DNA from 2 places in the Aureimonas phyllosphaerae genome. Region 1 is predicted to be linked to the other one. Evidence: predicted binding sites of a transcription regulator. Region 1 holds the regulator's gene; the other holds the start of a gene.
What was found. The regulator HrcA, encoded in region 1, represses chaperone genes, less so after heat shock. The targets are predictions, from matches to a motif close to GTTAGCACTCNCNNNNNGNGAGTGCTAAC.
Positions count from the first base shown of each region.

Region 2: the regulator HrcA is predicted to act here: its motif matches at 1,756-1,784, upstream of groES (co-chaperone GroES).

Region 1 is NZ_CP181348.1:1,595,260-1,598,462, reverse strand. It holds gene grpE (nucleotide exchange factor GrpE) at 1-420, opposite strand, end outside; gene hrcA (heat-inducible transcriptional repressor HrcA) at 543-1,670, opposite strand; gene ACLNGM_RS07445 (alpha/beta fold hydrolase) at 1,852-2,595, shown strand; gene rph (ribonuclease PH) at 2,704-3,203, shown strand, end outside.
Region 2 is NZ_CP181348.1:426,239-429,441, reverse strand. It holds gene groL (chaperonin GroEL) at 1-1,319, opposite strand, end outside; gene groES (co-chaperone GroES) at 1,393-1,689, opposite strand; gene ACLNGM_RS01920 (TIGR01459 family HAD-type hydrolase) at 1,932-2,771, shown strand; gene ACLNGM_RS01915 (bifunctional riboflavin kinase/FAD synthetase) at 2,768-3,203, shown strand, end outside.

The DNA.
Region 1 (3,203 bases):
GGCGTCGCCGCTCTCTCGCGCCCCGGCCGGCAGGGCCTGGATGGCGCGGTCGAGATTGTCCGACACCGAGAGCATGTCGCGGGCGAAGTTGGCGACCGCGAACTGGCGCGCGTCCTTGATCTCGCGCTCGGTGCGCCGGCGCAGGTTCTCCATGTCGGCGGCAAGGCGCAGCAGGCGGTCCTTGACGTCGGCATTCTCGGTCTCGAGTTCGGCGACGCGGGCGCGGTCGGCGTCAGTGGCGTGGTTGCCGCCCCAGGTCGGGACCGTATCGTCATCGCCCGTCGGCGTCTCGATGTGCGGCGCGTTCATGTCGCCGGCGGTCGCCCCGGCGCTGCCGCCGCCCTTGAAGAAGGCCTGTCCGCCCGTCGTCGCCGCCTCGCCCTGGCGTTCGCCTGCCGTCTTGTCGGTGTCGCTCGTCATCGAAGAGGGCGCTCCTTCGTCATGGGAAGATCGGGCCAGTTCCCGCCGTCGACGCGATGGGTCGACGGCCGTCGCGGCCGGGAATGGGTCGGTGCGGGATATCGAATGGGGCGGGCGGAAAATCAAGGCCGACGGGGCGGCGCGGTGCCCGAAAGAAGGCGCGAGACGAGCCGGGCGGTGTAGTCCACCATCGGCACGATGCGCCGATAGTTGAGGCGCGTCGGGCCGATCACGCCGACGGCGCCGATCACCCGGTCGTCGCCGTCGCTGTAGGGCGCGATCACCAGCGACGAGCCCGACATCGAGAACAGCTTGTTCTCCGACCCGATGAAGATGCGCACGCCGTTGCCGGCTTCGGCGAGATCGATGAGCTCCATGATCGAGCTCTTCGATTCGAGATCGTCGAAGAGGTGGCGCAGGCGTTCGAGGTCGGGGGCCGCGGTGACGCTGTCGAGAAGGTTGGCGCGACCGCGCACGATGAGGCGGGACGGCGTGCCCGCACCCTCGCCCGACCACACGGCGAGCCCCGCCTCGACGAGTTCCTGCGACAGGCGGTCGAGCGCGCGGGCGGTGTCGTCCTTCAAGGCGGCGATGCGGGCGCGCGCCTCACCGAGCGTGCGCCCGACGACATGTGCGTTGAGGAAATTGGCGGCTTCCACGAGCTGCGAGGCGGTGATGCCGGGCGTCAGTTCGAGGACGCGGTTCTCGACCTCGCCGTTTTCGCCGACGAGCACGACCAGCGCGCGCGTCGCATCGAGGCGCACGAACTCGATGTGCTTCAGCCGGATGTCGGCCTTGGAGGCCAGCACGATCCCCGCCCCGCGCGACAGGCCGGAAAGAAGCTGCGAGGCCTCGGTCAGAAGCGCGTCGACGGGACGACGCTCGCCTTCGGCCCGCACGCGCTCCTCGATCTCAAGGCGCTCGCGCTCCGGCAGGTCGCCGGTTTCGAGGAAGGCGTCGACGAAGAAGCGCAGGCCGATCTCGGTCGGCAGGCGTCCCGCCGAGACATGCGGCGCGTAGATCAGGCCGAGCGCCTCGAGGTCCGACATGACGTTGCGGATCGAGGCGGGCGAAAGCTGGTTGGTCAGGAGGCGCGACAGGTTGCGCGAGCCGACCGGCTCGCCCGATTCGAGATAGCTGTCGACGATCAGCCGAAAGATCTCGCGCGAGCGCTCGTCGAGCGCCTGCCCGAGGTCGAGGCGCCGATCCAGGGGATCACGCGGGAGGGAGAGCGAGGGGCCGAACTTCATGACGGTCCCGAATATATGGATCGGCGTGGGCCCGGCCAAGCGCCGCGATGGCGCAGGCGCGGGGAAATCGGGGGACCTGCGCACCGTCCTGCCGATCGGGACGCGCGGGACCGCGACGGTGGCCTCGGGTGCGATCCGATCTAGCTAGACGAGACCGAAATCCGACAGGACGCGAAGCCCCATGGAACCCCTCGAACTCCAGCACGGCGACCTGACGCTTCGCGGCACACGCTACCCCGGCGGCCATGCCGGCCACGTCCTCCTGGCGCACGGCTTTTCCAGCAACCGGATGGGCAACAACCGCATGTTCGTCGAACTGGCGCGGGCGCTGGCCGCCAAGGGCTTCGACGTCGTGAGCTTCGACCGCGCCGGTCATGGCGAGAGCGACGGCCGCTTCTTCGACGTGAACGTACCGGACGAACTGGCGCAGTTGTCGGCCATGTGCGACCTCGCGCCCCCTCCGGTGCACCTGGTCGGCCATTCGCTGGGCGGGATGGAATCGGCGACGCTCGCCGGCCGCCGGCCCGACACGATCGCGAGCCTCACCCTCCTCGCCCCAGCCGCCGCGAGCGTCGACGAGGTGGCGAACGGCAAAATCCTGGGTCGGCCCTATGGTTCGATCCTCGCCGGCGAGCCGTTCGACGTGAACGGCCAGGCGATCGGTCCCGCCTTCGTGCGCGGCATGGAGGGCTACGACGCCTATGCGGGCCTCTCGGCCTATCGCGGTCCCGTCTTCCTCCATCACGGCGAGGCCGACGAGGTGGTGCCGTTCCGCTATGCCGAGCGCTACCATGCCGTCTGGCCGGAGGCGCGGCTGACGTCCTATCCTGGCGGCGACCACGGCTGGCAGACGCTCGCCCTGCGCGAGCGGCTGATCGAGACGTGCGTGCGCGAGATCGCCGAGGTCGCCGCACGGGCGGGCTGACGGGTGCTCGCGGCGGCCGGCGGCGCATAATCGGCGCCGCCGCTTCCGGTCGCCGATGGTATGCGTTAAGGAGACCGCAACACCTTACCCAGCCCGAGCGGACACTCCATGCGGCCTTCCAAACGCCAGAACGACGAATTGCGGCCCGTCTCGCTGGAGCGCGGCGTCTCGCGCCACGCCGAGGGCTCCTGCCTCGTCAAGTTCGGCGATACGCACGTGCTCTGCGCCGCCAGCCTCGAGGAGCGCGTCCCCGGCTGGCTGAAGAACACCGGCAAGGGCTGGGTCACGGCCGAATATGGCATGCTGCCGCGCGCCACGGGCGAGCGCATGCGCCGCGAGGCGGCCGCCGGCAAGCAGTCCGGCCGCACGCAGGAGATCCAGCGCCTGATCGGCCGCTCGCTCCGCGCCGTCGTCAACCTTCAGGCGCTCGGCGAGCGCCAGATCACCGTCGACTGCGACGTGATTCAGGCCGACGGCGGCACGCGCACGGCCGCCATCACCGGCGCCTTCGTCGCCCTGTCGGACTGCCTCGCCTGGATGGAGACGCGCGGCATGGTCAAGCGCGACGCGGTCCTCAAGGATCACGTAGCTGCCATCTCCTGCGGCAT
Region 2 (3,203 bases), 1.2 Mb from region 1:
GCGATGCCGGCGTCCTGGTCGGCGTTCTCGCCCTTGAGGTCCACGGCGTTCGAAGCGCGCAGGAGCGCCACGCCGCCGCCCGGAACGATGCCCTCTTCCACGGCCGCGCGGGTCGCGTTGAGCGCGTCGTCGACGCGGTCCTTCTTCTCCTTGACCTCGACCTCGGTCGAGCCGCCGACGCGGATCACCGCAACGCCGCCCGCGAGCTTGGCCAGGCGCTCCTGGAGCTTCTCGCGGTCGTAGTCCGACGTGGTCTCCTCGATCTGCTGCTTGATCTGCGAGACGCGGGCCTTGATGCCGTCGGCTTCACCGTTGCCGTCGACGATCGTGGTGTTCTCCTTGGTGATGGAGACCTTCTTGGCGCGGCCGAGCATGTCGAGCGTGACGTTCTCGAGCTTGATGCCGAGGTCTTCGGAGATGACCTGACCGCCGGTGAGGATCGCGATGTCCTCGAGCATCGCCTTGCGGCGATCGCCGAAGCCCGGCGCCTTGACGGCGGCGATCTTCAGGCCGCCACGCAGCTTGTTGACGACGAGCGTGGCGAGCGCCTCGCCCTCGACGTCCTCGGCGATGATGACGAGCGGACGCGACGACTGCACGACGGCCTCGAGGACCGGGAGCATCGCCTGGAGGTTGGAGAGCTTCTTCTCGTGCAGGAGGATGTAGGCGTCCTCGAGGTCGGCCACCATCTTCTCGGCGTTGGTCACGAAGTACGGCGAGAGGTAGCCGCGGTCGAACTGCATGCCCTCGACGACCTCGAGCTCGGTCTCGGCGGTCTTGGCTTCCTCGACGGTGATGACGCCCTCGTTGCCGACCTTCTGCATCGCCGAGGCGATCATCTGGCCGATTTCCTTCTCGCCGTTGGCCGAGATGGTGCCGACCTGGGCGACCTCGTCGGAGGTCTCGATCTTGCGGGCCGAGGAGACGAGCGTCTCGACGACCTTGGCGACGGCCTGGTCGATGCCGCGCTTGACGTCCATCGGGTTCATGCCGGCGGCCACCGCCTTGGCGCCCTCACGGACGATCGCCTGGGCGAGAACCGTCGCGGTGGTGGTGCCGTCACCGGCCTTGTCGTTGGTCTTCGAGGCCACTTCGCGCACCATCTGGGCGCCCATGTTCTCGAACTTGTCCTCCAGCTCGATCTCCTTGGCGACGGACACGCCGTCCTTGGTGATCCGCGGAGCGCCGAACGACTTGTCGATCACGACGTTGCGGCCCTTGGGGCCGAGCGTGACCTTCACCGCATCGGCGAGAATGTCAACGCCGCGCAGCATGCGCTCGCGGGCATCACGACCGAACTTTACGTCCTTGGCTGCCATGGTCTTGTCTCCTCGGCGCGGCTCATGAAGCCTCGCGCCGTTTCAAAAGAAAGGATGTGTTGGGGCGACGAGGTCAGCCGACGATCCCGAGGATGTCGGATTCCTTCATGATCAGGAGGTCCTCGCCGCCGAGCTTGATCTCGGTGCCCGACCACTTGCCGAACAGGATGCGGTCGCCGGCCTTGACCTCGAGCGGGTTGACCTTGCCGGTCTCGTCGCGCGCGCCGGCGCCGACCGCCACGATTTCGCCTTCCTGCGGCTTCTCCTTGGCGGTGTCCGGAATGATGATCCCGCCGGCGGTCTTCGATTCGGACTCGACGCGCCGCACGACGACGCGGTCATGCAGGGGGCGGAAGTTCACATTGGCCATCTCAGTCGAACCTTCTCAAAAGGCTTGATACAAGAAACGGGCCGCCGGAGCGCACCCGTTCCGATCTCTGGCACTCGACGTGGGCGAGTGCTAACGAGTGGGGAGATAGGAGATCGGCCCCGCCTGTGTCAAGGGTGCCGCCAGCTTCGCACAAGGTCGCGGAAGACCGCCGCTTGCTTGACCCCGCCCCCCGCGCTCCGATATCGCGGGGGCCTTCGATGGACATGAGCCGGAGCCACCCGATGACCGAGGGCGCGATGCGCGCGATCCGCAGCCTCGACGAGGTGCTGGCGGGCTACGACGCCCTGTTCTGCGACGTCTGGGGCGTCGTCCACGACGGGGTGGCGAGCCACGCGGCGGCGGTCTCGGCGCTGGCAGGCGCGCGCCGCGCCGGCAAGAGGGTCGTGCTCCTCACCAACTCGCCGCGTCTTGCCGGCGGCGTCGAGCGCCAGATCGCGGCGCTCGGCGTCACGCGCGACAGCTTCGACGCGATCGTCACCTCGGGCGACGCGACGCGGGCGCTGATCGAGGCGGGTTCGCGCCGCGTGCTCCATATCGGCCCTGAGCGCGACCTCGACATCTTCGACGGGCTCGGCCTGCAGCTGGAGGACGAGACAGGCGCCGAGGCGATCGTCTGCACCGGCCTCTTCGACGACCGCACGGAAGATCCCGAGACCTATCGCCCGCTCCTGGAGCGCTGCGCCGGCCGCGGCCTGCCGATGATCTGCGCCAACCCGGACCTCGTGGTCCATATCGGCGACCAGCTGATCCCCTGCGCCGGGGCCGTCGCGGCCGTCTACGCCTCGATCGGCGGCACGGTTCACCTCGCCGGCAAGCCGCATGCCCCGATCTATGACGTCGCCCGCCGCGTCGTGGGGGAGGGGGCGCGTGTCCTGTGCATCGGCGATGGCTTGATGACTGACGTCCTCGGCGCGGTGAACCATGGCGCCGACTGCCTCTTCATCTCGCACGGCATCCACCGCGACGAACTGGCCGAGGTGATCGGCGATCCCGTTCTCCTGTCGGCCGAGCTTCTGGCGCGGGGCGTCCATGCCCGCTACGTGATGCCCGCGCTCCGATGACGGGGCCGGCCCAGCGCATTCCGGGTGCGGCGGCGCTGCCGCGCGAGCTTCGCGGCGGGGTCGTCGCGATCGGCAATTTCGACGGCGTCCATCGCGGCCACCAGGCGGTGGTCGAGACGCTCGCGGCGCTCGCCGCCGAGACCGGCGCGCCGCGCCTCGCGCTCACCTTCGAGCCGCATCCGCGCACCGTGTTCCGGCCGCAGCATCCGGTGCAGCGCCTGACCCCCGCGCCCTTGAAGGCCCGGCTCTTCGGCCTCCTCGGCGTCGAGGCGGTGGTCGAGCAGCCCTTCGATCTCGACTATGCCGCCCATCCCGCCGAAGCCTTCGTCGCCGAGACGCTGCATCGCGATCTCGGCGCGCGCCACGTCGTCGTCGGCTATGATTTCCGTTTCGGCGCACGCCGGCAGGGCGATCTCGATTTCCTGCGCGCGC